Regions from separate parts of the Thermopolyspora sp. NPDC052614 genome, predicted to be linked through region 1. Evidence: riboswitches for the same ligand, from Rfam matches in the RefSeq annotation. Region 1 holds a riboswitch; the other holds the start of a gene.
The links. A riboswitch is a leader RNA that binds a small molecule or an ion and turns the genes downstream of it on or off. The one in region 1 is predicted to bind glycine.

Region 1 (15,613 bases):
AGGAGCTGCTGCGCACCAGCAGGCAGCCGATCAGCCTCGACTCCACGATCGGCGAGGACGGCGAGACCCGCATCGGCGACCTGATCGAGGACGTGGACTCGCCCGAGGCGTCCGAGGTCGTGGACCGGCAGTTGCTCGCCGAGCAGTTGCGCGGCGTGCTGAACAACCTGTCCCCGCGCGAGGCCAAGATCATGGCCCTGCGGTTCGGGTTGCTCGACGGCAAGCCGCACACCCTCGACGAGATCGGCAAGTATCTCGGCCTCACCCGCGAGCGCATCCGCCAGCTGGAGAAGGAATCCCTTTCCAAGCTCCGCCACCCCAGCAACACCCGGCCCCTCCTGGACTGGGCGAGCTAACGGCGGCGGCTTCCGGGAAACGTTCGGGCGTCTCGTAGACCTCGTCCGTATCGCGGAGATGTGCGAGCACACCGGGGCCAAGCCGGTGCTGTGCGGTGACCACAGCCGGCTCACCGCCCCTCGCCGTCCCCTGACCGCGACCCCGACCCGTGCGTACGGGCCGGGGTCGCGGCGTCAGGTGAGCCGGATGGGCGTCAGGTGAGCTGGATGATGGAGAAGACCGCGCCCTGGGGGTCGTCGGCGACGGCGATGCGGCCCGACTGCCCGTCGAACGGGGGGATGGAGACGACGCCGCCCAGCTCCTCCACGAGCGCGGCCGACGCGTCGCAGTCCGCCACGGCGAAGTACACCATCCAGTGCGCGGGGATCTCCGGGGGCCATTCGTCGTTCATCTGCACCATGCCGGCGACCACCTCGCCGCCGAGCATGAACTCGGTGTAGACGCTGTCGTCGGCGAACAGCGTGGTGCGCCCCTCCCAGCCGAAGATCTCCTGATAGAAGCCGCTGACGACGTCCACGTCGCGGACGGCCAGCTCATGCCAGCAGAACGCGCCCGGCTCGTCGATCAGGCCCGCCCCGGGAAACCCGCCGTCCTGCCACAGCGCGAACGCCGCCCCGGCCGGGTCACGCAGCACCGCCGTACGACCCAGCGAGGGCACCCGCCGCGGCCCGTCGAGCACCCTGGCCCCCGCCGCCTCGGCCACCGCGACGCAGACGCTGACGTCGGGAACGGCGAAGTGACTGCTCCACCACGGGCGTTCGGAGGCGGCGGTACGGCCCAGCCCCGCCACCGGCCTGCCGCCCACCTGGGCGATCACGTACCCGGGGATCCGCTCCACCGGCCGCATCTCCCACCCGAACAGCCCGCCGTAGAAGCCGATCGCGGCGTCCAGATCGGGTGTGGCGATGTCCGCCCAGCAAGGCACGCCCGGGTTGTACCTGGTTCGTTCCGGCATCCGCTCCCCCATCCCAGGTTGGGGTCCCCCGCACCCGCTCACCAAACGTAAGCCCGGCACACCGACGGTGTACCGGGCTTTACCAGAACCGGATGGGAAGTAACGCCGGGAGGCGCCGGTCGATCAGGCGGCCTTCTCGGGGACGGGGCGAGGCAGGCGCGGGATCCCGGTCAGCCGGTGCTGCTCCCGCAGCGTCCGCAGCCGGTCCACCTCGGCCTGCCACTTGGCGCCCTCGGGCGTGGCCTTGCCCTTGCGCCGCCGCAGACGGTCGTCATACGCCTTGGGGCCGAAGGTCGCCCGCTGCGCGGCCTCGGCGGCGCGCAGCGCCTGGGTCAGCGCCACGTCCAGGGCCACGGCCTTCTCGCGCAGCTCCTCCAGGGGCCGCCGCTCCGCCTGCGCTCGGCGGAACTCCTCCTCGGCCCGCTCGGCCTTCTCCAGCAGCGTCCCGTAGGTCTTCCCGACCTCCTGGTCGGCGTGGTAGCGGACCTCCGCCTCCCGGCTCACCCGCGGTCGGAAAAACGCCATCGTCAGCCCTTCCTCACCTTGCCGTCTCGCCGTCCGGCGAGAATCCCACTCGGTAGGGTACGCCGTTCCGCAGGTGCCCGTGTCACCAGGCCGGAACCCGCCCGGCTCACGGCGCATCCGTACGGCGCGGCGTCCTTTACAAAGTAAGTCAACGGCGGAATACTGGCCGCCATGCCTGCCAAACGCCCACCGATCCCGTTGTCCCGCGAACGCATCATCGAGGCCGCCCTGCACATCGCCGACGGGCAGGGACTGCGTCGACTGACCATGCGCCGCCTCGGGGACGCCCTCCAGGTCGAGGCGATGGCGATCTACCACCATCTGCCCGGCGGCAAGGAGGCGCTGCTCGACGCGCTCGCCGAGCACGTCACCACGGTCACGGTCGACGCCGACGGCCTCACCTCCTGGCAGGATCTGGCCCGCGCCTGGGCCCGCGCGAGCCGTACGGCCCTGCTGGAGCACCCGGGGGTGCTGGCGCTCGCCATGACCAAACCCGCCCGGGGCCGCGCGGCGGCGGCGATCCGCGAGCAGACCGACCTGCTCGCCGACGCGGGCCTGCCCGCCCCCGCCGAGGCGCTGCGCACGATCCGCGCGTACGTGATGGGCAGCGTGGCCCTGGAGGTCCAGCACTCCGGCTGGAGCGGCGAGGCCGTCGAATCCTCCGACGAGGCCGTCGCCGCCTTCGAGCAGGGCCTCGACGCCGTTCTCACCGGTCTTGCCGCCGGCGCCGCGGCGTCGGTCTGACGGCGTTCCGCACGCCCGGCGCGGTTCGCCGAAATCCGGGAAACGAGGGCGAAAGTCGATCTACACTGGGCCCACTCGCCGCGGCCATCACCCGGCGGGAACGGGGCGATACGCGCCCGGGGACGACGCCGGCCTGGAGAAACGTAACCGATCGTTTATCAGTCTGGCGGCGTGTTGAGCCCGGTCCGTTATCCTCCATGAGGCACGCTTGTGTTCTAGATCACACAATGGCGGTCATCGACCTGGACAGACTCCGGCCAGACGCCCTTCCGGGCGGCACGGAACCCTCCAAACGGACTATGTCCGCCAAAAGCGGTGACGCCCCACACTTGAATCTGTCAATGTGTGGTTCGCCACACTCACCACGGGATAGAGAAAACGGAGGCACGCCCTATGTGCCCGCACGAGCCGTCCTGTCCGTCGGCGGACGCAGCGGACCGCGAGGCAGCACGTACGATCGCCGCGCACCCGGAGCAGGGCTGGAGCCTGCTCTGCAACGGTGTCGTCCTGTTCGAGGACACCGGCGAACTGCTGCCCAACGGATCGGCCATCGCACCACACCGCCCGACCGACCTGGCGGTCAACGCCGCCTGACACCTCCACGGCCCAGTGCCGGCGGACACGTGTCCGGGGGGCGAACACCACCGGGCGAACACCACCGGGGGAACACTTCGGGGAGCGCAACCGGGGGCAAGACCGGGGGCAGGGAAACGGGGAGATGGCTACCAGCGGGGAACCCGAACGCGGGGACACCCGAACGGACATGGCCGCATCCGTGCCATGGTCCGGCTGGCCATCCCACCCGGCCCCTTCGGTGACGCCTCTCGTCACCTCACTTCACGACCGCCCCGCCACGATCTACACGGCGAGCGGATCGGCGTTCTGGCCCACGCCTTCTCCGGGCCGTTCCCGGCCCTTTCCGGCCACAGCACCCGCGCGGTCCCGTACGAGCCCCACATCCACCGGGTCCTTCCGCCGACCGCCGAAGCCCCGCAGACCATTGCTGCATTCCCCAAGGAAGCCGCACACCCGGGAGCCTCAGCGCGGGTCACCTCACAGGGGTGAAGGCGCGAAGCCACTCGGCAACGATGCCGCCGACGCGGGCCGGGTCCTTCTTCAGCTCGTGTCCCTCGCCGGGGAGCACCACCACGCGGGAGGCGTCCGCGGGGTCCGGGACGCCGAACGGGTCACGGTCGCCGTTGACGACCAGGACCTCCACGCCCGCGCCGCGCAGTTCCTCCGCCCGGGAGCGCTCCGGTCGGCCCGGCGGGTGCAGCGGGAAGGCCAGCGCGACCACGCCGACGGCGCCGACCGCGAGGGCCGTCCGGCAGGCCACCCGCGCCCCGTTGCTGCGGCCACCCTGGATCAGCGGAAGTCCGGGGTACCTTGCGCGCAATTCGGCGAGCACCGTTGTCCACGCCTCGTCCTGACGGGCCGCCGAACCGGGCGCGCGGGCGCCCGCCACGCGGAAGGGCTGGACGACCCGGGCCACCGTGCCCCCTGCGGCCAGCACGGCATCCCGTACGGCCAGCAGATCGGGCGCATCCACTCCCCCACCCGACCCATGCGTGAGCACCATGAGCAACCGGGCGTCGGCCGCCTCGTCGACATACACGTATGCGGGGCCGCGCTCGGTCGCTATCTCCATGCCGGGGTCTCCATGCCCAGCAGGTTACCGGCCACGAACGCGAACACCCGCGAGTGACGCCTCTCCGCCCCGAACGCCCTGTCCGAACACGCCGTCGCACGTCCGGACCTGAGCGCCCGTCCTGGACACACACCGACGGCACCCGTCACGAACGGTCCGCCGCTCCCTCGCGCGCGGCCGTTCTCCGCCTGAGGTGGGAGTCTCACCCCTCCCGCTGGAGGATGTCATAGGGATGTGTTTGCCCTATGTTGAGGGCATGCCCGACAATACGGTGCCCCGCGACGAGCTGCGCGCCACCCTCGACGCCCGACGCGAACTCGGCGAAGACTACGAGCCAGCGCTCGTGGAGTCGTTCCTCGACCGACTGGAGGCCGGCATCGCCGCCCGGGTCAAGGCCGAGGTCGACGCCCGCGCCTCCGATCCGTCGCCGAAGGACAAGCAGGACGTCGACCCGTCCATCCCCATCGCCCTCGGTTCCCTCGGCATCGGCATCCCCCTGACCGCGATCGCGGCCGGCAACGCGGGCTTCTCCGGGCTGCTGCTGGCCTGGGGCGGCATCGTCGCCATCAACGTCGCCTACGCCCTCAGCCGCGGCCGGAGGCGGGGCCGGGGCTACTGATCGGAACCGGACGCCCAGGATCGCCGCGTCAGACGGCGCCGCGCTCCAAGCGGAGCCGGACCTCGTGGGAGAGGCGCTCGTCGGCGTGTTCCAGGCCGTAGCGCCACACCGCCTCGGCGTCGGCGTCACGGCCGCGCAGGGGCAGGGTTCGGGCGAGCAGTTCGATGGCGAGGGCGTCGGTCTCGGGGTCGGAGCCCTCCTCGACAGCGCCGGCGAACTGGCCGCAGGCCATGTCGAGATGGGCGAGGCCGAGCAGGACGCGCAGGCGCGGCGCCTCGGCGACGCCGGGGGTCTCCAGCGCCTCCATGAGCACGTCGGCGGCCTCTCCGGCCTCCCCCTCCTCAAGCAGGTACTCGGCCAGGTCCTGGGCCGCGCGCGAGGCCACCTCCGGATCGGCGGTGGCCAGGGCGGCCCGCAGGTGCGTTTGCGCCGTCTCGCCGTCCCCCTCTCGTACCGCGAGGCGGGCCAGCGCCATGTGCGCCGTCGGCAGGTAGGCGGGCGTACCCACGCCGACGACGGCCTGCCAGGCCGCCCTGGCCTGGTCCCACCGTCCGTCGCGTTCGAAGCCCTGGGCGAGGTGGCAGGCGCCCTGCGCCGCGTACTCGGGGTGGCCGCTGGCGAGGGCGGCTCGTGCCGCCGCGCGGGCACCCTCGTGGTCGCCGCGATGCTCCAGCACCACGGCCAGCCCGACGGCCGCCTGCGCCTGGTCGGGGTCGTCCCGCCGCCCGGCCAGAGGGGCCAGGATCGCCTCGGCGCCGGCGAGGTCGCCGGCTTCGGCGAGGCGTTTTGCCTCGTCCAGCGACCGTCCCGGGCGTAATTCCTGGGCCGTCATCGAGGTCCCCCTCCACAAACGATCTCCAGGATCTTAACGGCCCCGGCCCCGCGCACGCCCGGCACACGCCGATTTTCGTCAGATGTGCTATGAATCGCCGCGCGCCGCCCCCTGCTCCGATCGGCGGGTGCCGCGATCACGGGTCGATCAGTTCGAGGCTCACGGTCGCGATGTCCCCGATGTCGAGCGCCTCGGCCGTGCGGACGGCGCGCTTGATGGGCAGCACGTAGGCACCGCGCCCGGAGTCCGGGAAGATCGACGTCGTCCAGGTGGTGCCGCCGACGGTGACGCGCACCCGCCGCGAGCCGAAGCCGCGTCGCGGCCCGGCCAGGTCGTCGATCTCCTCGGACGCGTCCACCGGCAGGCTGACGAAGGTCCAGGTGTCAGCGCGGCGGGCGTCCCACAACCACAGCTCGGCGTCGAATTCGACCTTCACCCCGCCAGCATGGCACGCGGCACCGACAGTCTCCGCCGTCACACCCCGCCCTCCGCCGTCACACCACATCCTCCTCCGCCGCACCACATCCTCCGCCGCCGCACCACGCCCTCCGCCGCCGCACCAGGTCGCAGGCGGCTGGGCCGTGCCCGGCGTACGACCGCCCGCCGCCCGGGGGCCCCACGAACGCATACATCAGCAGTTGATATAAGTTGCTTATGGATTTGCCGTCACCGGTCGACGAGCTGGAGCTGGCGGCGGGACTGGGGCGTGTCAGCACCCTGATGCGCTCGCTGAGCTTCCCCCGCGACCTGTCGATGACCACCGCATCGACCCTCGCCTCGCTGGAGCGCTTCGGGCCTTGCCGCCTCACCGAGCTCGCGAACCTGGAAGGGGTCTCGCAGCCGGCCATGACCCAGATCGTGTCCCGCTTGGAGCGGGACGGGCTCGCCGAGCGGCACAGCGAGCCCACCGACGGGCGCGTGGTCGTCGTGCGCATCACCGAGGCCGGGCTCGCCGAGCTGGTCCGGCGCCGTGAGGCGCAGGCCAAGCTGCTCGCCGAGTTGCTGGCCGAGCTGTCCGAGGCCGACCGGGCCGCCATCGCTGCGGCGCTGCCCGCTCTCAACCGTCTCACCGCCCGGGCGTTCGGGCCCGGGCGGCAGGCCCCCGCGACGGGAAGAGCCGGGCAGTCCGGCGACCCCGCGAATCACGTCATCGAACCGTCGGAGGATGCATGACCGACCCCCATCGCTCGCCCCAGCGCGCACCCCACCGCGCACCCCATGGCGGGCCCCATTCCGCCCCTCATCTCGCGCCGAGCCCGTTTCGTCAGCCCAAGGCCGTCTGGGCGGTGGCCTTCGCGTGCGTCGTCTCGTTCATGGGCATCGGGCTCGTCGACCCGATCCTGCCCGCCATCTCCTCCGACCTGCACGCGACCCCGAGCCAGGTCACGCTGCTGTTCACCAGCTATCTCGTCGTCACGGCGGTCGCGATGCTGGTCACCGGCTGGGTGTCCAGCCGTATCGGCGCCAAGTGGACGCTGATCGCCGGGCTCGTCCTCATTGTCACGTTCAGCGCGCTCGCCGGCGCGTCCGACAGCATCGGCGGCATCATCGGCTTCCGCGCCGGCTGGGGTCTCGGCAACGCGCTGTTCATCGCCACCTCGCTGGCCGTCATCGTCGCCGCCGCCAGCGGTGGCTTCGCCGGGGCCATCATCCTGTACGAGGCCGCGCTCGGCCTCGGCATCGCGGTGGGGCCGCTGCTCGGCGGCCTGCTCGGGCATCTGAGCTGGCGTGGCCCCTTCTACGGCGTCGCCGTGCTGATGGGGATCGCGCTGCTCGCCACGATCACCCTGCTGCGCCCCCAGCCGAAACCCGCACGCAAGACGTCCCTGGCCGACCCGCTGAGGGCGCTGCGTCACCGTGGCCTGCTCATCATGAGCATCACCGCGCTCTGCTACAACTGGGGCTTTTTCACGGTCCTCGGCTACGCCCCGTTCCCGATGGGCCTCGACGCCATCCAGCTCGGCCTGGTCTTCACCGGCTGGGGCCTGCTCGTGGCGGTGTTCTCGGTGTTCGGCGCCCCGTGGCTGCAGCGCAGGCTCGGCCTGGCCCCCACCCTGTACGGCAACCTGGCCCTGTTCGCCGTCGACGTCTTCGTCATCGCGGCGTTCACCGACTCGCGGGCGACGCTGGTCACGGCCGTCATCGTCGCGGGCGTCTTCCTCGGCGTGAACAACACCCTCACCACGCAGGCCGTCATGATGGTGTCCCCGGTGGAGCGCCCGGTGGCGTCGGCCGCGTACGGCTTCGTCCGCTTCATCGGCGGCGGCCTGGCCCCCTTCGCCGCCGGCAAGCTCGCCGAGCACTACAACATCCACGTGCCGTTCCTCATCGGCGGCTGCGCGATCCTGCTCTCCATCGGGATCCTGGCCCTCGGCCACCGCAACCTCGCCGAGGCCGAGCGCAACCAGGCCGCGGCCGACGCCCCCGCCACCGACGCCCCCGCCACCGACGCCCCCGCCACCGACGCCGACGACCGCGAGGCGCGGCTCGTCGAGGCCGCCGAGATCGAGTCGGGCGCAGCGTCCTGAGCCTCACCCGCACGGCGGGCTCACTCCGCCATCGGAAGATCGACGAAGGTGCGTACGTCCGCGCGGCGGCGCGCCCGCGACACCGCCCGTGGCGTACCCGATCCAGGTACGCCACGGGCGAGGGCGGCGCGCCGCCGGTCGCCAAGGCCCGTCAGTCCTCGAAGGCGTGGGGCGGGGGGCAGGCGCACACGAGGTTGCGGTCGCCGTACGCCTGGTCGATGCGGCCCACCGGGGACCAGTACTTGTCCTGGCGCAGGCGGCTCACCGGGTAGGCGGCCTCGGCGCGCGAGTACGGGTGGTCCCAGGCGTCGGCGGCGACGGCCTCGGCCGTGTGAGGGGCGTTGCGCAGCGGGTTGTCGACGCGGTCGTACTCGCCGGAGGCCACGCGGGCGATCTCCGCGCGGATGGCGATCATGGCCTCGCAGAAGCGGTCGAGCTCGGCCAGGTCCTCGCTCTCGGTCGGCTCGATCATCAGCGTGCCCGCCACCGGGAACGACATGGTCGGCGCGTGGAAACCGTAGTCGATCAGCCGCTTGGCGACGTCGTCGACGGTGACGCCGGTCTCCTTGGTGATCTGCCGCAGGTCGATGATGCACTCGTGCGCGACCAGGCCGTCCCGCCCGGTGTAGAGCACCGGATAGTGCGGGGCGAGCCGCCGGGCGAGGTAGTTCGCCGACAGGATCGCCTGCTCGGTCGCCTCCCGCAGGCCCTCCGCGCCCATCATCCGGATGTACGCCCAGGAGATGGGCAGGATCGACGCCGAGCCGTACGGCGCGGCCGACACCGGCCCGGTCCCGCCCTTGCCCTCGCCCTCCCGGCCGGCGAGCGGATCGCCGGGCAGGTGGTCGGCGAGGTGGGCGCGGACGGCGACCGGCCCGACGCCGGGCCCGCCGCCGCCGTGCGGGATGCAGAAGGTCTTGTGCAGGTTCAGGTGGGACACGTCCGCGCCGAACTCGCCCAGCCTGGCCAGGCCGACCAGCGCGTTGAGGTTGGCGCCGTCCACGTACACCTGCCCGCCGGCCTCGTGCACCCGCGCGCAGATCGCGCCGATCGTCTCCTCGAACACCCCGTGCGTCGACGGATACGTCACCATGATCGCGGCCAGCCGGTCCCGATGCTTCTCGATCTTGGCGTCGAGGTCGCCGAGGTCCACGTTGCCCGCCTCGTCGCAGGCGACCACGACGACCCGCATCCCGGCCATGACCGCGCTGGCCGCGTTGGTGCCGTGCGCCGAGGACGGGATCAGGCAGACGTCGCGGTCCTGCCGCCCGTTCGCGCGATGGTAGGAGCGGATGGCGAGCAGCCCCGCGAACTCCCCCTGCGACCCGGCGTTCGGCTGCAGCGACACCGCCGCGTAGCCGGTGATCTCGGCGAGCCACCGCTCCAGCGTCGCGATCAGCTCCAGGTACCCGGCGGCCTGGTCGCGCGGCGCGTAGGGGTGGATGTCGGCGAACTCCGGCCAGGTGATCGGCTCCATCTCGGTGGTGGCGTTGAGCTTCATCGTGCACGAGCCGAGCGGGATCATCGAGCGGTCCAGGGCGATGTCCCGGTCCTGCAGCCGCCGCAGGTAGCGGAGCATGGCGGTCTCCGAGCGGTGCTCGTGGAAGACCGGATGGGTCAGGTACGGCGTGCGGCGCAGCAGGTCGTCCGGCAACGCGTCCCCGGTGGAGGTGTCGAGCCCCTCGACGTCCGGCTCGGCGAGCGCGCCCGGCCCGTCCGCGCGCTCGCCCGCGCCGATCCCGGCGGCGAAGGCCGCCCAGACGGCGGTCAGGTGGTCGAGGGTGGTGGTCTCGTCGCAGGTCACGCCCACCTGGTCGGCGTCCACCCGGCGCAGGTTGATGCCGCGGTCGAGGGCCGAGGCGACCACGGCGTCGGCGCGTCCGGGCACGTGCGCGAGCACGGTGTCGAAGAACCGCTCGTGCACCACGCGCACCCCGCCCTGCCGCAGCCCGGCGGCGAGCACGGCGGCGTGCCGGTGCACGCGCTGCGCGATGCGCCGCAGCCCGGCCGGCCCGTGGTACACCGCGTACATGCTCGCCATCACGGCGAGCAGCACCTGCGCGGTGCAGATGTTGCTCGTCGCCTTCTCCCGGCGGATGTGCTGCTCACGGGTCTGCAGGGCGAGCCGGTAGGCGGCGCGCCCGCCCGAGTCCACCGAGACCCCGACGAGGCGTCCGGGGAGCTGCCGCTCAAGACCCGCGCGCACCGACATGTAGGCCGCGTGCGGGCCGCCGAAGCCGAGCGGCACCCCGAACCGCTGCGTGGACCCCACCGCGATGTCGGCGCCCAGCTCGCCGGGCGACTCGATCAGCGTCAGCGCCAGCAGGTCGGCCGCGACGACCACGAGCGCGCCGCGGTCCCGCGCCGCCGCCACGACGCCGCGCAGGTCGGGGATCGCGCCGCCGGCGCCCGGGTACTGGACCAGCACCCCGAACACCTCGCCCTCCGGCAGCCCGCCGGTCAGGTCGGCCTCGCGCAACTCGACGCCGAGCGGCTCGGCGCGGGTGCGCAGCACCGCCTTGGTCTGCGGCAGGGCCTCGGCGTCCACCACGAACGCGCCGGTCCCGCCCCGCCGTACGCGCCGGGCGAGCATCATCGCCTCGGCCGCCGCGGTCGCCTCGTCGAGCAGCGACGCGTTGGCGATCGGCAGGCCGGTGAGGTCGGCGACCATGGTCTGGAAGTTCAGCAGCGCCTCCAGCCGCCCCTGCGAGATCTCCGGCTGGTACGGCGTGTAGGCGGTGTACCAGCCCGGGTTCTCCAGCACGTTGCGGCGGATGACGGCGGGGGTGATCGTGCCGTGGTAGCCCAGGCCGATCATCGAGGTCAGCACCCGGTTGCGGGCGGCGAGGGCGCGCAGCTCGGCGATGGCCTCGGCCTCCCCGGCCGGGGCGGGCAGCGTCAGCGGGGCTGCGGACCTGATCGTCTCGGGTACGGCCGCGCGGAGCAGGTCGGCCGCCGAGGCGTGGCCGACGGTCTGCAGCATGCGCTCCCGGTCGGCGTCGCCGGGGCCGATGTGGCGCGTGGCGAAGGGCGGCGCGGCGAGATCGCGGAGAAGGGACCGATCGCTCATAGGACCTCCAGAGGCGTAGAGACCCGCGTCCCGATCAGTGCCGGGCGCGAACCGTTTCCGGGTCTCCCCCTCTGTCATCGGCACCTGAGAGCTTCGCCCCCGGACAGGGGCTTGCACCTTCGGTGAGGTGTGCCTGGCGGGCACACCCGCTTTCCAGAGTCGCCTGCCCACGCGGTACGGGTGCCTGAGAGATTCCGGGGATGGTTGCTCCTTCGGCGCCGCGATCCCGCTCACCGCTCGCGGCGGCTGCCGGCGTCGCCGACGTGCCGCCCGTCCCGCGACGGGCCCTGCGGCGGGCCCCGCACCGAACTGCGATGGTGGAGCTGGACGCGGTCTCTCCCGCATGGGGTCAATGGCCGTGCGTTGCCACCCTACCCTGTGCTTACCCTGTGCTGTGCCTACCCTGTGCGACGCACCCGTCTTCGCCGGGCCAACTCATCTCCCGGGTGGTCGCCTTGGGACAAAGGGTCGGCCACCGCGCGCTCCCCGGGCAGCTCGGCGAGCGTGCCCTCCACCTCGCGCCAGACCCTGCCGAGGGCGATGCCGAACACGCCCTGGCCCCCCTGTAACAGGTCGATCACCTCGTCGGGCGAGGTGCACTCGTAGACGCTCGCGCCGTCGCTCATCAGCGTGATCTGCGCCAGGTCGGCGACCCCCCGGTTGCGCAGGTGCTGGACGGCGGTGCGGATCTGCTGCAGCGACACCCCCGTGTCGAGCAGGCGCTTGACCACTTTGAGCACGATGATGTCGCGGAAGCTGTACAGCCGCTGCGAGCCCGAACCGTGCGCGGCCCGGATGCTCGGCTGCACCAGCTCGGTGCGCGCCCAGTAGTCGAGCTGCCGGTAGGTGATCCCCGCGGCCGCGCAGGCGACCGGACCGCGGTATCCCATGTCGTCGGGCAGCGCCGAGGGCCGCTCGTCGAACAGCAGACCCTGCTCACCCGCGCGCTCCCGTGCCGATTCGCGCTGCGCCGGATCGGGCTGGCCGGCTGTCTTACCTTCGCCGCTGCTGACCGCCACGCGGACCTCCGGCTTTCTCTCATCCCACGGTCTGATCTGGGGGTTCGTGAACTACAACCGTGGTTTCCCTTGCACCGTAGGACCGCGACCAGCGTCAGTCAACGATCCCGCCCGGCGCGTCGTGAAGCGTAAATACCCGAAATGAGCCGTCTACCCGGCCGATCGTCACGGCGATTCCCCTCTTCCGCGGCTCATTACCGTAAAACCGGCCAAGACTCCCGTACTCCGCCCGATACTATACGCCCGGTACTACACGCCAGTCGCCACGTCAAGTACCCCATGCCCTGTACTCCGTAGTACTCCATGCGGAACTCGGCCGAGTACTCCGTCTCGTACCGGAATCCGCTGACCGGCTTTTTGCCCGGCCTTCACTCCGGCCGCTAACCTGCGCGCCCGAAGTCCTCCGGCGTGATCGTGTCGAGAAACTCGCGGAATTTCTCCACCTCGTCCTCTTGGTCGTCGGGGATCGTCACCCCCGCCTCCCGCACGACGTCCTCGCTCGCGAAGATCGTGGCCCCCGTGCGCAGCGCGAGCGCGATCGAGTCGCTCGGCCGCGCGCTGACCTCGACTCCGTTGGAGAACACCAGATCCGCGAAATAGATCCCGTCGCGCAACGCCACGATGTTCACCGTGCGCAGGCGCACGCCGAGCGCCTCCAGCACGTTCTTGAACAGATCGTGGGTGAGCGGCCGCGGCGGCGGTTCCTCTGCCTGGGCGAGTGCGATGGCCGTCGCCTCGGTCATCCCAATCCAAATCGGCAGGTAGCGATCCCCGCTCGCCTCCTTCAGCAGGACGATCGGCTGGTTCGAGGGCATCTCAACGCGAACCCCCACAACCTCCATCTGCAACACAGGCGACTCCACACTCCCTGGCCGCTCAGCACCTCTCGCTTGCTCCGCGGGAAGCCTTGACTGGCGGCATGGCCCGTTCGCTCAGCACGCCGGCTTCGCGTTCCCTTCCTGCGGCTGACCTTCGCCGCAATTCAACCTAACACCCTCCAGCGCATGAGCGCCCCGAAGGTTCACTTACCTTCCGAGAACGCCCCGAACCCCCACACGAAGCAAAGCCGCATGCAGGTCCAGCAGCAACCCGGAAAGCTCGCGGGCCGACTCCTCCGCCTCGGCGGCGGCGCCGGGGGCGCGGCGGCGCAGCAGCGGCGCGACGGCCTGCTCGACCAGGCCCGCCTCGCGCTCGGCCGCCGCCTTGACGGCGCGCAGGTGCCGGGGATGCACGCCGAATCTCGCCAGCTCTCCGGCGGCGCGCGCGATCTGCAGGGCGTCGGCGTCGTAACGGCGGGCCTGCGGCGCGATCAGGCCGTAGGACTCCAGTTCGTCGAGCGTGTCGGCGTCGATGGACGCCGCCTCCAGCAGCTCCTCCCGGCTGAGCCGTACCTGGGGAGGCGGGGCGGGATCGGCGACGGGCCTGGGCCGGTGGAAGACGCGCCGGTCGGCCTCCTCCAGGTGATCCTTGATCACGCGGAGCGGGAGGTACCGGTCACGCTGGGCGGTCAGGATGTAGCGCAGCCGCTCCACGTCGGCGTGGGTGAACTTGCGGTAGCCGGAAGGGGTGCGCTCGGGCTCGATGAGCCCCTCGCCCTCCAAGAAACGGATCTTGGAGACGGTGACGTCGGGGAACTCGCCCTGCAGCAGGGCGAGCACCTCCCCGATGCTCATGTACGCCCGTGCGGCCGCTCCGCCCATGTGCCCTATGCCCCTCCCGGGCCGCGGGTGAAGAAGACGAGGCGGAACTTGCCGATCTGCACCTCGTCTCCGCCGGTCAACGGGTGCTCCTCGATGCGCTCCCGGTTCACGTAGGTGCCGTTGAGGCTGCCCACGTCGCGCACGGTGAAGTAGCCGCCACGCCGGTAGAACTCGGCGTGCCTGCGGGAGACGGTCACATCGTCCAGGAAGATGTCGCTCTCCGGGTGGCGGCCCGCGGTGGTGAGGTCGCTGTCGAGCAGGAACCTGCTGCCGGCGTTCGGCCCGCGCATGACGACCAGGAGCGAGGTGCCGGGACGGAGCTCGTCGACCGTCGTCCGATCGGGAAGCGGGGATTGCCCAGCCTCGGCGTCCAACGCTTCGATGCCCGCTATGGAGATCGTGGAGGTGGTGTCGCCGGGGGTCTCACGGGTGAGCGGCGACCCGCATCTCGAACAGAAACGGGCATCCTCGGGGTTGGCATGACCGCACTGCGTGCAGTAGACGCTGGGCATCGATCGGCTCGGCCTCCTACCGCGAAGTCGCGGCTACGGTGCTGTGGACGCGCCTCGCTTCTTCGCTACTCAAGACTTCCTCAGACTGCGAATGCCGCAACTTACGCTGATGAGGCGCAAAGGTCAAGACAGAATGCTGAACGGCTGTTGGTACGGTCCCAAAGGTACCGCCGGGGCGGTCGTAAGGTCCATGCCGCCGCGCCGCCCGGATGATCCTTCCGGCGGGCCGGGCGACGCCGGAGCCCGCACGCCGCCACCGCGCACACGGCCAGGCACACGGCCTGCCACAGGGCCTGGCTCACGACCGGGCGACGTCGGCAGACGGCCGGTCCGGCGCGGCGGGAGATCGGCCGGACGGGCCACCGGGCATCCCGGGGGCGCCGGCCGCCGGGGGGCGCCCCGGCGCTCTCCGCCACTGGCGACGACACGTGGTCCACGACTCCTCGTCCTGAGCTTTACCTCTCGCATTCGATCTTATGACACGCGAGGGCGCGCGCATCACGCCACACCCCCTCCGAAGAGGACGGCGGGCGTCCGAATCCGGACACTCGTGCCAGGTCCGCCGGATCGCCGGCGGTATGCCGGGACCGCCGGGCCCACCCTGTCCGTCCGGCCCGCCCGGTCCGCCCCGCCCATCCGGGTTCGGCGGCTCCCGGCGCGTTTCCCGGCGAGGGAGGCCCTACGAGGACCCGGCGGACTGTTCCACCACGGCCGCCCAGCGTTCCAGCCGGGCCTGGGCCGAGTCGAAGTCGGGGCCCTCGGCCCACAGGTGGGTGACCGCCTCGGCGGGGTCGGGCAGCACCAGCGCCCAGCTCCCGTCCTCCTCCACCACCCGTACGCCGTCGGTGGTGTCGATCCTGCGCCCCTCGGCGGCCTCCACCACCGAGCGCATGACCGCGCCCTTGGCCGCCCAGGGCGTCGGCACGGTGCGTTTGAGCATCTTGGCCTCGGGGATCCGGGCGTCGATCTGGCTGAGCGACAGGCGGGTGCGGGCGACCAGGCCGAGCAGGCGCAGGAACACGGCCAGGCCGTCCACGGTGGGGGCGAACTCCGGGACGATGAAACCGCCCCGGCCGTCCCCCGCGAAGATCATGGAGGGGTCGG
Region 2 (15,613 bases), on a different contig from region 1:
GCGTGCCGGAACCACACCCGGTCCCCCTCGCGCAGCTCGTGCGCGGCCCGCCCGAGCAGCGGCGTCTGCACCTCGCCCGCGCCCTCGTGCCGGTGGTAGCGCAGCCCGGGCGGCAGGTAGGGCTGGGGCAAGCGGCTCGCGTCCGGCGGCCCGGAGGCGAGGTAGCCGCCGCCCAGCACCGTCACCACGCCCGGCGCCGGTCGGCGCACCACCGGCAGGGCGAACATCGCCGCGGGCCGTCCGCTGAACGCGCGGTAGAAGTCGAACAGCCGCGGATGGAACAGGCCCGATCCGGCCGCGATCTCGGTGACGGCGTCCTCGAGCGCGGTCTTCTCCACGCTCCCGGTGCCGCCGCCGTTCACGAACTCCAGCTCGGCGTACTCACGCACGGCCCGCACCACCGCGCCGCGGCGCACGGCCAGCTCGCGCTGCGAGCTTCGTTGCATCCAGCGCAGCACCCGCCCGTACGCCCCCGGCACCCGGTCGCCGACTCCCGCGATCTGCCCCTCGTAGGCCATGAGCCCCACCAGCCGCATGCCCGGCCGCTTGGCGACGGCGGCGGCGAGGTCGGCCGCCTGCTCGGGCTCGCGCACGGGGGAGCGCAGCGCCCCGGCGCGCAGCAGCCCGGCGAACGCGACGAAGCTCGCGTCCATGTCGAGGCAGAGGCGGATCTCGTGGCGCGGGCGGACGTCCCGGATCGCCGCCTCGATCAGGTCCAGATGCGGTTCCGCGTCGATCATGAGGGTGATCTCGCGGGCGGCGTCGGCGTCGGCGGCGAGCGCGGCCAGGGCCCGCCGGTCGGTCGTCGGGTACGCCACGACGATGTCGGCGAACCCGCATGAGGCCAGCCAGAGGGCCTCGGGCAGGGTGAAGGCCAGGATTCCGGCGAAGCCGTCCATCGCCAGGACGCGTTCGAGGACCGCGCGGGAACGGACCGATTTGCTCGCCACCCGGATCGGTTTGCCGGCGGCTCGCCGTACGAGGGCGGCGGCGTTGGCGTCGAGCGCCTCGACGTCGAGGATCGCGAAGGGAGGCTCCAGATCCCGGGTGGCGTGGTCGTAGCGCCGGCGCTGGTCCATAAGCGCAGCCTAACGGCGCACCCGGCGAAAATCATGAGTGGTATTCGCCTTTCTTGTGCGGGCCGGGTGGCTTGGCCCGGTGCGGGCAAAGTCTCGTCCTGGCGGGGCTCTGGAAATCACAAGGGAAGGGATAAGACGCTGCGGCGTTCGGCCCGGGGCGTGTACCTGTGGCTCTCGTGACGAGTCCGAGCAGCACGGGGCGGCGGGCGGGGGCGGCCATGCGGCCGGAGTCCTCGGGCGAGCAGGACCCCGCATGGGCCCTGGAGCACGCGCGGCCTCCCGGACGGATGCGGGCGCGGCACGGCCGCGGCCGCGGCGAGCCGCGGTGGAACGGCGCCCGTCCCGCGCCGGACCCGCGCGTGTCGCTGCGCGCGCTGCGGCCGGGCCGTACCCCCGCCGGAATCCTCGCGGCCCTGCTGCTCTCGGTCGCCGGGTGGGCCGCGACGGCCGACCTGATCTGGGTCATGCTGGGCGGGCGGCCGCGATGGGGCACGCTCGACCGGCTCGGCGCGCTCGGCGCGCGCACCTGGGACGACCCGCTGGCCTGCGCGATCGCCTACCTGATGATCGTCTGCGGCGTGGCGCTGCTCGCGCACGCGATCATTCCGGGCCGCCCGCGACTGATCCCCCTGGAGACCTCCGACCCCCTGCTGGCGCTCGGCCTCACCCGCTCCGGGCTCCGCCGCACGCTGGCCACGGCGATCCGATCGGTGGACGGCGTCGACGGCGTACAGGTGGCCCTGCGCAACTGCCGGATCGAGATCACGGTACGCGCCGCGGCCCGGCGTACCGGGGATCTGCTGCCACGCGTCGGGGCCGCGGCCGGTCACACGCTGATCCGGCTGGGGGCCGACCACAACCGTCAGGTCGTCGTGCGACTGCGTCCCGGTAGGAGATGACCGTGCGCGCGTCACGCGGCGTCCGGCCCGCCCCGGTCGTGATCGCGGTCGTGCCGCCGGCGACGAAGGCCAGGATCGCTCGGCGGGTCGTCGTGGGCATGCGCGCGGAGGAGGGGTGAGGAGGAGCGGAAGGGTGAGGATGCGCTCGCATCTGGGCAACCGCGTCGGCCTTGTCGTGGCCGGGCTCGCGTCGCTGACCGTCGGCGGCGTCGCGTTGTGGCTGCGGGCCCGCCGCCCCGCCGCGCCGATCCTCGACCCGCGCGTGCCGATGTTCTTCTACGCCCACCCGTGGGTGGTGCCGGTGGCGGCCGTGCTGTCCTTCCTGCTCGCGCTGGCCGCGACGCGCTGGCTGGTGCTCGCCGCGGGCTGGGGGCGGCGCGGCGCGCGCAGCGGCTCGGGTACGGCGATGCTCGGCGTCGCCCTGCGCGGCATCCCCGGGATCACGGCGTTGCGGGTACGGCTGGTGGGCGATCGCCGGTTGCGCGTCCGCGTCACCTGCGACCCGGGCACGGACCTCGGCGCGCTGCTCGCGCGGCTGGACGAGCAGGCCGCCTCACGAATGCGCGCGGCGACCGGCGTGCCCGACGCCGAGGTGCTCGTCCGGGTGCACGTGCGCCGCCGCGCCGCGAACCCTCCGCCCCCCACGCACTGGACGCCGTCGTAGCCGGTCGGCGGCGAGCCCCGCGGCGAGGCACGCCACCGGCACGGCCGGCAGCACGTAGCGGTGGTCGAAGGCGGCGATCAGCGGCGGCATCAGCAGCAGCGTCATCGCGGTGGCCCACGGCAGCAGAACGGCGAGCCGGGTGACGCCCTCCCGCGGCCCGGCCCGCCGCCGGAGCGGCAGCACGATCCCCGCCGCCCCGGCGAGCAGGATCGCGGCCAGCAGGGGACCGCGCAGGAACCCCTGCGTCTGGTAGGCCCGCAGCAGCCCCGCCCACGGCTCCACGACCTCGGTCGCCCCGCTCTCGCCCTGGTAGAGCGTGGTCAGCTCGGTGGCTGTCCGTCCCTTGGAGGCCGGCTTGTCGGTGAACGGCCGTACCGAGTCGGGGAAGGCGTACGCGCTCTGGTCACCGTCGGAGGGGTAGACGCGCCGCGTCCAGGTGAAGATGTGCGCGAAATCGACCAGCCCCGTCGCCACGAAGTCGAACGGCTGCGCCAGAATGGCCCGCGTGGCGAACCGCCCGGCGAGCTCGTCGCGTTCGCGGGCGTCGAGCCCGTTGCCGTTCAGCGGTGAGTCGCCGCTCCAGATGTACTCCGGCGGCGCCTTGCGCGCGTCCAGCGGCTCCCGCGGGCACAACACCCGCGTCCGTTCGTCGAGGTCCAGCTTCGCGCAGTCGGCGAACGACATGGTGCGCGCCCACAGGAAGGCGTTGCCCCGGGTGAGCCCGAAGGTCCCGTACTCGGCGTGAAACCACGCCGCGTACCCGGCCAGCACCACGGCCGCGGCGGCCCCCGCGGCGACCAGCCGCGTCCACCGCGTCCGGGCCAACAGCAGGCAGCCGAACACGACGGCCGTCACCGGCAACCCGATCGTCCGCGTGACGGTGCTCGCGGCCAGCAGCAGCGCCGCGCCCACCACGACCCACGACGTCGGCCGCTCCCGCCACAGCAGCATCGTCACCGCCGCCGTGACCAGGAACGTGAACAGCAGATCCGCCATGATCAGGTGCTCGAGCTGCACCTGATGCGCGTCGAGCAGCACCGGCAGCGCGGCGACCGTCGCCGCCCACCCCGGCAGCCTCGTCCGCCGCCACAGCACCGCGTACACGCAGACCGCCAGGCCGAGCCCCAGCAGGTGCTGCACGATCACCACCGCCTGGATGCTCTCCATCGGCCGCAGCAGCCACAGGAACAGCGAGTATCCCGAGGGCCGGCTCTCCAGCGGACGCGGGCTCAGCGCGGCGTTCAGGTAGGCGAAGGAGTCGGCCCAGAACCACAGCGCGGGCCGATACCCGAGTACGGCCAGCGCCCTGAGCCCGGCCCCCGCGGCGAGCGCGGCGAGGAAGACGCCGTGCGCACGCGCCCACCGGGCGGCTCGCCGTACCGGTCGCGTGCCCGTCGACACCAGAAGACCTCCCGAAGCCCTGACCAGGTGCATCAGGATAGACCTTCAACCTGTGCGCGAAGCGCGATCAAGGATGAATGATCACGAATGGCCGCGGAAATCGGGCAGCCGATTTTTTAGCGATGAATAAAGGCGTACGCGGCTCTCGTCGCGGCATGCCGGGCACCGAGGCCGGGCCAACGCGTTTCCGTATGCGCCTTCACCGGTAATCGTGTGGTCACTCCTGGAAGTTGCTCCACTGAACGTCGGCGGCGGGTCTCGACCATTGCGCACGCGGCTGATCTCAACATTCCTGGCGACTACCCAGGGTCAGTTCGCGAAGCCGGGACCAAGTAGATCCATGTGGACGAAGTTGTGTACTTATCCAGTCGACCCAGATGGAGTCTCCAGATCTCCTGCGCATACTGACGACACAATCACTGACGGATGATCGGCAGCGGTCGATCGCGATGAGCGTGCTGGCGTCTGTTGCCGCATTTGGGTCATTTGTCCTCTGTGTGGCATGTGGTGAAAGATCGATGTCGCAGGCGTGATTGGCCTTGGTCATGTATGCTACGCTAAGTTCTCGCCTGTACATTTCCCATTTCCTTCGTGCCCATTCACCCGAATTTATTCGGAGGGTGACCTGTGCCTCGTCGCAAGCTGGTAACCCTGGTCTCGATAATCGCGATCTTCCTCCTGCCGGTTGCCATGAATATCGCGGCAAGTAGTCTGCCGGAGGCTTGGCGGTCGCATCTGTGGCTTGCCTGGCCCATTTGCCTGATACTCGCTATTCCGGTGCTCGTCTGGGAGATCCAGTCGCATCGCACCATGGTGGAAGGGGCGCCCGCACCACCTGCCGTCACGGATATGAAAACGGCCGAGGAAATTTGGAACATACCCGCGCCCAGTCCCTCGCCGATTTCGGTGCTCGCTTGGGGGTGCATGCTCCCGAACGGGAGTCCGTAGCCTATCGCGTTGTCGAGCAGCTGAATCATAACAAAGGGTGGCTGCTTATATACGACGATGCGGGAAATGTCGACGACCTGATCGATTTGATTCCGGTCGGAGATAACGGTACGGTCATAATCGCGTCTAGGAATCCGCAGTTCGAAGAACTCGCCGAAGCACTGCTGCTGGAGCCGTTTCCGGCGAAGGAGGCGGCCGAATTCCTGCGCGTGCGCAGCGGGGACCTTGGTGGGACGTCTGCGGAGGAATCGGCCAACTCCCTCGAAGGACTGCCCTTGGCCTTGGAGCAGGCCGGGGCATACTGCAGGGATGCGGGGATCGGGATCGCCCAGTACCTGGAGCGATACCGAGCGGGCAGGGGGAAGATTCTCCACTCGGGACCCCAGGCCAGGAAAGTCGGGCTTGCGACGACATTTCGGTTGTCATATGACCGGGCAAAGAGAGTTAATTTGGCCGCACCGCAGTGGATGAAGCTATGCTCCTTCATGGCTGTGGCGGACATACCTCGTGACCTCTTGTCTGGGGCCTCGGACATATTGCCGCGTCCTCTGGCGGATCTCGCAAGGGACAGCGTGACTTTCGATCAGGTCGTCTCCGCCCTTCGACAGACCTCACTCATCACATCTGCTGCACCCACCCACCTCCGCATCCACCAGCTTGTCTCCGATCTCATGCGTGAGTATGTGATTAGCCAGCAGGGTAGGCTGGCGAACAGACTTTTCAGCCCAGTGCTGGGGATGGTTCCCTGGGTGCGAATCGACCCCACCGAGGGGTGGAGTGCGACTCGGTGGATCAAGCTGGGATTGCGGGTGCTGGCCCGTAATCTTCCAATCGAAGACCCGAAGACGCCGGAGCACTGGGCAATCGCGGCCGCCTTGTTCCCGCATGTGCAGGAACTGTCAAAGAGACTCGATGAGCTAAACGTGTCGCTGCGTACGGACGAGGTCAAGCTCTATACCGGTCTAGAGGCTGAATTGGGTATTCGTCTGTATCGCGGCGGAGAGTACCTGCTTGCAGAAGAGCTTTGCCGTCATGCACATGCGGTTGCCAGGCAGCATCTGCCGGACTATGATCCGCACACCCGTAGGCTCTTGTTCTACCTCGCTCAAACATGGACGGGCTTGGGGCGACTGGACGATGCACGAACCGCTTGTGAACAGCTGCTTTCCATCGTGCGGGATGATCTGGGGGAAGAGCATCTAGAGACGGTCGCGGTCATGAACGACCTTGCCGGGATCCTTATGGAGATGGAGGATCGCCTTGAGCAAGCCGAGATGCTCCTCAGGCACGTGCTGGCCGTACGTGAAACGGCCCTGGGCGAACGCCACGCATTGACGGTGTCCGCCGTGAACAACCTAGGCAAGGTCCTACGCAGGAGGGGGAAGATCGATGAGGCTTATGCCATGGCTGCGCGGGCGGTGCGGTTGGCGGTAGAGACTCTCGGCCCTGATCACCCGAACTCCCTGATCTACTCCAACAATCTAGGCGAGGTCTGCCGGGTGAAGGAGCGACTGGATGCGGCGCGACAAATTCATGCGGACACACTGGAGCGCAGGGCGCGCGTGCTCGGCGAAACTCATCCGCTGACAGTGGTGTCGATGAACAATCTGGCTCGCATTCTGCGGTTACAGGGACAGCTTAGCTCTGCCCGCGGATTGTATGCTCGGGCCCTGGAACTCGCGGAACGCGCTCTCGGTAGCAGCCACCCGCACACCATCGCCGCGCAGAACGGACTACGCGAAGTGGCGCGGCCGGACGAGGAGGGCGCGGGAGGTGAGAATGGCGCAGTAGCCGAGTAACGTGAAAGCTCGCCGATAAGTCGGTGACCGACACCCTCGCCCGCTACGAGCGGGTTCTGGGCCGTGACCACCCCGACACGCGTGTGGCGCTCAGCGGCGAGCGGCTCGACTTCGACTTCGATCCGCCCGCGGTGTGACGGGACGGCCTCACCACTCCGGTCAGCATTCGATTACGTTCACGGCGAGCCCGCCGCGGCTGGTCTCCTTGTACTTGTCGAGCATGTCGCGGCCGGTGGCGCGCATGGTGGCGATGGCCTTGTCGAGGGAGACGAAATGGCGGCCGTCGCCGCGCAGGGCGATCCGGGAGGCCGCGATCGCCTTGACGCTGGCGATCGCGTTTCGCTCGATGCAGGGGATCTGGACCAGGCCGCCGATAGGGTCGCAGGTGAGGCCGAGATTGTGCTCGATGCCGATCTCGGCGGCGTTCTCGACCTGCTCGGGGGTGCCGCCGAGGGCCTCGGTGAGGCCGGCGGCGGCCATCGAGCAGGCGGAGCCGACCTCGCCCTGGCAGCCGACCTCGGCTCCGGAGATGGAGGCGTTCTCCTTGAACAACACACCGATCGCCCCGGCGGTGAGGAGGAAGCGGATGACGCCGTCGTCGTCGGAACCGGGGATGAAACGGTCGTAGTAGCTCAGGACGGCGGGCACGATGCCCGCCGCGCCGTTGGTGGGGGCGGTGACCACCCGACCGCCCGCCGCGTTCTCCTCGTTGACGGCGAGGGCGAACAGGCTGACCCAGTCCATGGTCTGCAGGGGGTCCTTCTCCGGGGTCTCGCTCTGCAGGCGCCGGTAGAGCTGGTGGGCGCGGCGGCGGACCTTGAGGCCGCCGGGGAGCACGCCCTCGCGGGTGCAGCCGCGGCGGACGCACTCGGCCATCACCCGCCACAGGTTGAGCAGGTCGGCGCGAATCTCGGGCTCGTCGCGGCCGAAGGCGCGTTCGTTCTCCAGCATCACGCCGGAGATGGACAGGCCGGTGTCGGCGCAGTGCGCGAGCAGTTCGGCCGCGGTGGTGAACGGGTACGGCAGGACGGTGTCGTCGGGCTTGATGCGGTCGGCGCCGGTGGCCGTCTCGTCCACGACGAAACCGCCGCCGACCGAGTAGTAGACCTTCTCCAGCAGGGTGGCGCCGGAGTGGTCGAAGGCGGTGAAGCGCATTCCGTTGGGGTGGTGGGGGAGCGACACCTTGCGCTCGAAGATCAGGTCCTCGCCGACGACGAAGGGGATCTCGTGGGTGCCGTACAGGTGGACGGTGCCGGAGGCGCGCATCGCGGCGAGGCGCTCGTCGACGGTGTCCACGTCGACGAGTTCGGGCTTCTCGCCGGACAGGCCCAGCAGGACGGCCTTGTCGCTGCCGTGTCCCTTGCCGGTGAGGCCGAGCGAGCCGTACAGGATCGCCTCGACCCGGCGCACCTTCTTCAGCAGGGACTGCTGGTGGAGGGAGCGGGCGAACTTGTGCGCGGCCGCCATCGGGCCGCCGGTGTGGGAGCTGGACGGGCCAATGCCGATCTTGAAGAGGTCGAAGACGCTGATGGCCATGTGTCGTTGCCTTTCCACGGGCTGTCCCGGCGGCCCTGCCGTCCGGCGCGTGTGTCAGAGCGTGTCCCTCGCCCGTGCGGGCGCCCCCGGTGGTTACCCCCGTCGGCCCCCCGCGGCATGTCGTGCGGCATGTCGTGCGGCATGTGATGAGGCAAATTATTCGGCGTGGCCCGCACGCGGGGAGCGGGCCACGCCGGGTCAGGCGTCTCCGGCGGTGAGCGCCGCGTACTCCTCGGCGGTGAGCAGGTCCTCGGCCTCGCCGCTGACGCGGACCCGGAACAGCCAGCCCTCACCGTACGGGTCGGAGTTGACCAGCGACGGGTCGTCCACGACGGCCTGGTTGATCTCCACCACCTCGCCGGCGACGGGCGAGTAGACGTCGCTCACCGACTTGGTGGACTCGATCTCGCCGACGGCGTCTCCGGCCTCGACGGTCGAGCCGGCCTCGGGGATCTGGACGTAGACGACGTCGCCGAGCTGCTCGGCCGCGTAGGCGGTGATGCCCACGGTCACCACCGAGCTCTCGTCGAGCCCGGCGACCCACTCGTGCTCCTTGCTGTAGCCGAGCTCCTCGGGAATGCTGCTCACGTGTTCCTCCTGTAGAAGGGAAGGTCGACCACGTCGACCGGTTCGTGGACGCCGCGGATGTCCACCGCCAGCCCCTCGGCCCGATCGCGGAGCACCTCGCCCCGCACATAGGCCATGGCGATCGGTCTTCCGAGGGTGGGAGAGGGCGCTCCGCTGGTCACCTCGCCGACGACGGTTCCGTCATTGTCGAGTACGACGGGGTAGCCGTGCCGGGGGATCCGGCGGCCGTGCGACACCAGGCCGACGAGGCGGCGCGCCGGGCCCGCGGCGTAGGCGTCCCTGGCGGCCTCCAGCGCGGCCCGGCCGACGAAATCGCCGGGCTTGGCGAACGCCACCACCCGGCCGAGCCCGGCGTCGAACGGGGTCAGATCGGCCGTCAGCTCGTTGCCGTACAGCGGCATGCCCGCCTCCAGGCGCAGCGTGTCGCGCGCCGACAGGCCCGCGGGCCGCAGCCCGTACGGCTCGCCCGCCGCGATCAGCGCCCGCCACAGGGGCACGGCGTCGTCGGCGGCGACGAACAGCTCGAACCCGTCCTCGCCGGTGTACCCGGTCCGGGCGATGAGCGCCCCGGTCCCGGCGACCTTGCCGGGGAGCACCGCGTAGTACTTCAACCCGTCCAGGTCGGCCTCGGTGAGCCCGGTCTCGGTGAGGATCGCCTGTGCCCTCGGCCCCTGTACGGCGATGAGCGCGTAGGCCGCGGACCGGTCGTCCACGACCGCGTCGAAGCCCGCCGCGCGCGCGGTCAGCTCGGCGGCGACCCGCTCGGCGTTGGCGGCGTTGGCGACGACGAGGAACTCCTCCGCCGACAGCCGGTACACGATCAGGTCGTCGATGACGCCCCCGTCGGGGGCGCAGATCATGGTGTAGCGGGCGCGGCGCGGCGCGACCGCCGACAGATGGCCGGTCAGGGCGTGGTCGAGGGCGGCGGCGGCCTCCCGCCCGCTGACGAAGATCTCTCCCATGTGGGACAGATCGAACAGTCCCGCCGCGGTGCGGACGGCCCTGTGCTCGGCGGACTCGCTTCCGTACCGGAGCGGCATGAGCCATCCGGCGAAGTCGATCATGGTCGCGCCGAGGCTCTCGTGCACACCGTGCAGCGCTGTGGTCTGGGACATGCTTGTGCACCTCAGCAGGGTCGGATGCGGTGAGTATCGTCGGGCATCCTCCCCCTCTGTCATCGATGCCTGAGAGCTTCGCCCGGGCTTTGCCGGACTTTCACCTTCGGCGAGGCCCCTCACCGGCCTGCTTTCCAGAGGGCACCTTTCCGTACGGTCCATGGGCCTGAGAGGTTCGCGGGGAGGGCTTGCTCCTTCGGCGGCCCTGACCGGCTGCCAGGGCGCTCTCCCGCACGGAAAATCGGTGTCGGGGACAATGTATCAGGGGCGCGTGATCCGGGCGGCGTCGACGAGCGCGGCGAACAGCGAGTTGTCCTCCCCGGTCTCGGGATGCCACTGTACGGCCAGGCAGAACGGATGGTCGTCGAGCTCCACCGCCTCGATGACCCCGTCGTCGGCCCGGGCGGTCACCGTCAGGCCCGCGCCCAGGGCGTCGATGGCCTGGTGGTGGTAGTGGTTGGGGTCGGCCAGGTGCTCGCCGTCGAAGATCTTGGCCAGGCGGCTGCCGGGCGTGAGCCGTACGGGGAGGGTGCCGTAGCGGCCGGGGGCGGGGGAGTGGCCGGTGTGCCCGACCGTCTCGGGAAGGTGCTGGTGCAGGGTGCCGCCGAGGGCGATGTTGAGCACCTGCAGGCCCCGGCAGATGCCCAGCAGCGGGAGACCGTTCGCCAGCGCGGCGTTCACCACCCCAAACTCGGCATCATCCCGAAATTCCCGGATATATCCGGTGGCCTCGTGGGGCGGCGCGCCGTACCGTCCCGGGTCGATGTCCCCGCCGCCGGCGAGGATCAGCCCGTCGAGCCGCCCGACCACCGACGCGGGCTCTCCGGCGGGCGGCAGGAGCACCGGCTGGCCGCCGGCCCGCGCCACCTGATCGACATAGTCGTACGGCAGCAGCGCGGCCCGCGTCTCCCACACGGTGAACCTCGCGGGCTCGGCATAGCAGGTGATCCCGATCACGGGCACGTCGCTCATCAACTCTCCTGGTCCACTGAAAAATCCCCCGTCCCCCGAAGCCCCGGCGCCAGGCCGGCATCCCCCGAGGCGACCGTCACAGCGGAGTCACATATGCCCCCGAAATCCCTCCGTCCACCAGAAACTCCGACGCCGTGATGAACGACGCGTCGTCGCTCGCCAGGAACGCCACCGCCGCCGCGATCTCGTCGGCCTCCCCGAACCGCCCCATCGGCACGTGCACCAGCCGCCGCTGCGCCCGCTCGGGATCCTTGGCGAACAGCTCCCGCAGCAGCGGCGTGTTGATCGGCCCGGGGCACAGCGCGTTGACCCGGATCCCCTCCCGCGCGAACTGCACCCCGAGCTCCCGCGACATCGCCAGCACGCCGCCCTTGGAGGCGGTGTAGGAGATCTGCGACGTCGCCGACCCCAGCACCGCCACGAACGACGCGGTGTTGATGATCGACCCCTTGCCCTGCTCGCGCATGTACGGGATCACGTGCTTGCAGCACAGATAGACGCTGGTGAGGTTGACCTCCTGCACCCGCCGCCAGGCGTCGAGCCCGGTGGTGAGGATCGAGTCGTCGTCCGGCGGCGAGATGCCCGCGTTGTTGAACGCGATGTCGATCCTGCCGTACGTCTCGTGCGCGGTGCGGAACATCCGGATCACGTCGTCCTCGACGGACACGTCGGCCCGCACGAACAGGCCGTCCACCTCGGCCGCCGCCGTCGCGCCCGCGTCCTCGTCCAGGTCGACGCACACCACTGTGGCGCCCTCGCGCGCGAAGCGTCGCGCGGTGGCCAGCCCGATCCCGCTGCCGGCCCCGGTGATCACAGCCACCCGGTCGAGCAATCGCTGCATGTCCGTCCGTTCTCCCGGTTCTCTCGTTGTCACATTCCGCGTCACAATCCGCGTCACGTTCCGCCGTCCGCCCGCCGGGCGTGACGATCAGTCGGTCGCGATGAAGACGTTCTTGGTCTCGCTGAACGCGGCGAGCGCGTCCGGCCCCAGCTCCCGGCCGAGACCGGACTGCTTGAAGCCGCCGAACGGCGTCCAGTACCGCACGCTGGAGTGCGAGTTCACCGACAGGTTGCCGGCCTCGACGGCACGCGCCACCCGCAGCGCCCGCCCGACGTCGCGCGTCCAGATCGAGCCGCTCAGGCCGTACTCGGTGTCGTTGGCGATCGCGATCGCGTGGGCCTCGTCGTCGAACGGCGCCACCGACACCACCGGCCCGAAGATCTCCTCGGTGAACGCCGGATCGCGCGGATCCGGCGTGAGCATCGTCGGCGGGAACCAGAACCCCCGGCCGCGCGGGCAGTTCCCCTGGGCGTACGGCGTGCCGGTGACGAACGAGGCCACCCGCTCCCGATGCTCGGCGCTGATCAGCGGCCCCATCTCGGTGGCCTCGTCGAGCGGGTCGCCGACCTTCACCCCCTGCACGGCCCGCGCGAGCAGCGGCAGGAACTCGTCGTAGACCTCCCGCTGCACCAGCACCCGGGAGCGCGCGCAGCAGTCCTGCCCGGCGTTGTCGAACACCGCGTACGGCGCGGTCGCCGCCGCCTTCTCCAGGTCCGCGTCGGCGAACACGATGTTGGCGCTCTTGCCGCCCAGCTCCAGCGTGAGCCGCTTGACCGTGCCCGCCGCCGCGGCCATGATCTGCTTTCCCACCTCGGTCGATCCGGTGAAGGCGATCTTGCGTACGCCGGGATGCCCGACCAGACGCGCCCCCGCGACCTCCCCCTCGCCGGGCAGCACCTGGAGCACCCCCTCGGGAAGCCCCGCCTCCAGCGCCAGCTCGGCCAGCCGCAGCGCGGTGAGCGGGGTCTGCTCGGCGGGCTTGACGATCACGGCGTTCCCGGCGGCGAGCGCGGGCGCGACCCCCCACATCATGATCACCATGGGGAAGTTCCACGGCACGATCACGCCGACGACGCCCAGCGGCTCGGCGAAGGTCACGTCGACCCCGCCGGGCACCGGGATCTGCAGGCCGTGGTGCCGCTCCGGCGCCCCGGCGTAGAAGTGCAGCACGTCGCGCACGTTGCCGGCCTCCCAGCGGGCGTTGCCCACCGTGTGCCCGGCGTTGGCGATCTCCAGCCGCGCCAGCTCGTCGGCGTGCTCGTCCACCAGTACGGCGAAGCGCCGCAGCAGCCTCGCCCGATCGCCGGGCGCGACGCCCCGCCACGCGGCGAAGGCCCGCCGGGCCCGCTCGACCGCCCGGTCCACCTCGGCGGCGTCGGCCATCTCGACGTCGGCGAGTACGTCCTCGGTCGCCGGATTGACGATCTTCATCGGCCCTCCCCGCTCACATCCGCTCGAAGCCGCGCCGCAGCTCCCAGTCGGTCACCGCCGCGTCGAAGGCGGCCAGCTCGATCCGGGCGTTGTTGGCGTAGTGCGCGACCACCTCGTCCCCGAACGCCGCCCGCGCGATGTCCGACCGCTCCCACAGCTCGAGCGCGTCGCGCAGCGTGTGCGGCACGGTCGCGGCGTCGGAGTCGTAGGCGTTGCCCGGATAGGCGTCCTCCAGCTCCAGCTCGTTCTCGATCCCGTACAGCCCGGCGGTGATCAGCGCCGCCACCGCGAGGTAGGGGTTGACGTCGCCGCCCGGCACCCGGTTCTCCACCCGCAGCGACGGCCCGTGACCGACCAGGCGCAACGCGCAGGTGCGGTTGTCCACGCCCCACTTCACCGCCGTGGGCGCGAAACTGCCCGGCACGTACCGCTTGTAGGAGTTGATGTTGGGCGCGTAGAAGAGCGTGAGCTCCCGCAGCGCGGCGAGCTGCCCGGCGATGAATTGTCGCCCGATCTCCGACAGGCCGTGCGGCCCGTCGCCCGCCATGATCGGTTCACCGTCCGCCGAACGCAGCGAGATGTGGATGTGGCAGGAGTTGCCCTCGCGATCGTTCGGCTTGGCCATGAAGGTGATCGACCTGCCCTCCTGGGCGGCGATCTCCTTGGCGCCGTTCTTGTAGATCGAGTGGTTGTCGCAGGTGACCAGGGCCTCGGCGAACCGGAAGGCGATCTCGTGCTGGCCGAGGTTGCACTCGCCCTTGGCGGACTCGACGTACATGCCCGCGCCCTCCATGCCGAGCCGGATGCGGCGCAGCAGGGGCTCCACCCGGGCGGTGCCGAGCAGCGAGTAGTCGACGTTGTAGAGGTTGGCCGGGGAGAGGTCCCGATAGCCCTTGCGCCAGGCGTCCTCGTAGCTGTCGTCGAAGACGCAGAACTCCAGCTCGGTGCCGACGTACGCGGCCCAGCCCCGCTCGGCGAGGCGGGCGGTCTGCGCCCGCAGGATCTGCCGCGGCGAGGCGACGACGTCGGTGCCGTCCTCCCAGCCGAGATCGGCCAGGAGCAGCACGGTGCCCTCCTGCCACGGCACCCTCCGCAAGGTCGACAAATCCGGCTTCATCATGAAATCGCCGTAGCCGCGCTCCCAGGAGGACATCGCGTAGCCGTCCACCGTGTTCATGTCCACGTCCACCGCGAGCAGGTAGTTGCAGCCCTCCGCGCCGTGGTGCAGCACCTCCTCCAGGAAGTACCGGGCCGACAGCCGCTTGCCCTGGAGCCGCCCCTGCATGTCCACGATGGCGAGGAGCACGGTGTCCACCCGGCCGGCCTCGACCTCCACCCGCAACTGATCGACGGTGAGCACCGCGAACTCCCCTCCAGAAAAAGTCTGGAATCAGACCATTGACGGAATGCAAGCACCAGCGACGCCCCGGCGTCAACGGGCCCTCACCGGCGCATCGGACCTGGACGCCGCCCCGGCCTCCGCCGGTCTATTCTCGGAGCAACGGCCCGCCGACGGTACCGCCGGGCGGGACGTGCGCAGGCGAGCGGTCGGGGCGGGCGAAGGGGAGGGAACATCATGGGCCGACCCCCGCTGACCGCGTTCCTGCGACCGGTCCGCATGGGCAACGCCTTCGAGGAGACGGTCGAGCGGCTGCTTCAGGCGATCAAACTCGGCGGCGTCGCCCACGGCGACAAGCTCCCGCCCGAGCGCGAGCTCGCCGCCCTGCTCGGGATCAGCAGGGTCACCCTGCGCGAGGCGATCCGCGCCCTGCAGGACTCCGGCTATCTGGAGGTACGGCGCGGCAGGTACGGCGGCGCCTTCGTCACCTACCGCCAGCCCGACCCGGGCCAGGGCGACCTGCGCGAGGCCGTGGACGCGATGGGCCCGGCCGAGGTCGCCGACGCGCTCACCTACCGCATGGCGATGGACTGCGGCGCCGCGCTCGCCCTGGCCTCGATGGAGCACACCGAACAGCAGCGGGCGGTGCTGCGGCGTCGCCTGGCGGACGTCAACGAGGCGAGCCCGGCCGACTACCGCCGCCTGGACACGGCCTTCCACCTGTCCATCGCCGAGCTGACCGGCTCCGCCCTGCTCACCGCGGCCTGCGCCGACGCCCGCCTGCGCGTCACCGACCTGCTCAACGCGATCCCGGTGCTCGGCCCCAACATCGAGCACTCGGCCGAGCAGCACGCCGCGATCGTCGAGGCCATCCTCGCCCGGGACCCGGAGGCGGCTCGAAAGGCCGTCATGGAGCACGTCGAGGGTACGGCGGCGCTGCTGCGCGGCTTCCTTGTCTGACCGATCCGACCATGGCCGATCTGAGAGTGGCCGATCTGAGA

Region 2: another riboswitch for glycine. It lies ahead of gcvT (glycine cleavage system aminomethyltransferase GcvT); the one in region 1 lies ahead of gcvP (aminomethyl-transferring glycine dehydrogenase).

Annotation. Positions count from the first base shown of each region.
Region 1 is NZ_JBFATZ010000006.1:103,899-119,511, forward strand. Features, by position in the region: gene AB0K60_RS15030 (RNA polymerase sigma factor) at 1-356, shown strand, start outside; gene AB0K60_RS15035 (VOC family protein) at 551-1,312, opposite strand; gene AB0K60_RS15040 (hypothetical protein) at 1,436-1,837, opposite strand; gene AB0K60_RS15045 (TetR/AcrR family transcriptional regulator C-terminal domain-containing protein) at 2,009-2,581, shown strand; gene AB0K60_RS15050 (DUF5999 family protein) at 2,975-3,175, shown strand; gene AB0K60_RS15055 (alpha/beta family hydrolase) at 3,630-4,229, opposite strand; gene AB0K60_RS15060 (hypothetical protein) at 4,486-4,848, shown strand; gene AB0K60_RS15065 (tetratricopeptide repeat protein) at 4,877-5,680, opposite strand; gene AB0K60_RS15070 (DUF1905 domain-containing protein) at 5,817-6,116, opposite strand; gene AB0K60_RS15075 (MarR family transcriptional regulator) at 6,335-6,853, shown strand; gene AB0K60_RS15080 (MFS transporter) at 6,967-8,208, shown strand; gene gcvP (aminomethyl-transferring glycine dehydrogenase) at 8,360-11,278, opposite strand; glycine riboswitch at 11,341-11,440, opposite strand; glycine riboswitch at 11,441-11,517, opposite strand; gene AB0K60_RS15090 (MerR family transcriptional regulator) at 11,677-12,297, opposite strand; gene AB0K60_RS15095 (bifunctional nuclease family protein) at 12,678-13,148, opposite strand; gene AB0K60_RS15100 (MerR family transcriptional regulator) at 13,323-13,970, opposite strand; gene AB0K60_RS15105 (FHA domain-containing protein) at 14,003-14,509, opposite strand; gene AB0K60_RS15110 (mannose-1-phosphate guanyltransferase) at 15,189-15,613, opposite strand, start outside.
Region 2 is NZ_JBFATZ010000002.1:541,052-556,664, forward strand. Features, by position in the region: gene AB0K60_RS05940 (amino acid deaminase/aldolase) at 1-1,079, opposite strand, end outside; gene AB0K60_RS05945 (DUF6286 domain-containing protein) at 1,256-1,978, shown strand; gene AB0K60_RS05950 (hypothetical protein) at 2,112-2,642, shown strand; gene AB0K60_RS05955 (hypothetical protein) at 2,532-4,043, opposite strand; gene AB0K60_RS05960 (tetratricopeptide repeat protein) at 4,913-6,790, shown strand; gene AB0K60_RS05965 (tetratricopeptide repeat protein) at 6,814-6,927, shown strand; gene AB0K60_RS05970 (L-serine ammonia-lyase) at 6,950-8,326, opposite strand; gene gcvH (glycine cleavage system protein GcvH) at 8,525-8,914, opposite strand; gene gcvT (glycine cleavage system aminomethyltransferase GcvT) at 8,911-10,029, opposite strand; glycine riboswitch at 10,076-10,173, opposite strand; glycine riboswitch at 10,174-10,271, opposite strand; gene AB0K60_RS05985 (gamma-glutamyl-gamma-aminobutyrate hydrolase family protein) at 10,291-11,001, opposite strand; gene AB0K60_RS05990 (3-oxoacyl-ACP reductase) at 11,078-11,842, opposite strand; gene AB0K60_RS05995 (aldehyde dehydrogenase family protein) at 11,930-13,273, opposite strand; gene AB0K60_RS06000 (glutamine synthetase family protein) at 13,287-14,633, opposite strand; gene AB0K60_RS06005 (FCD domain-containing protein) at 14,850-15,572, shown strand.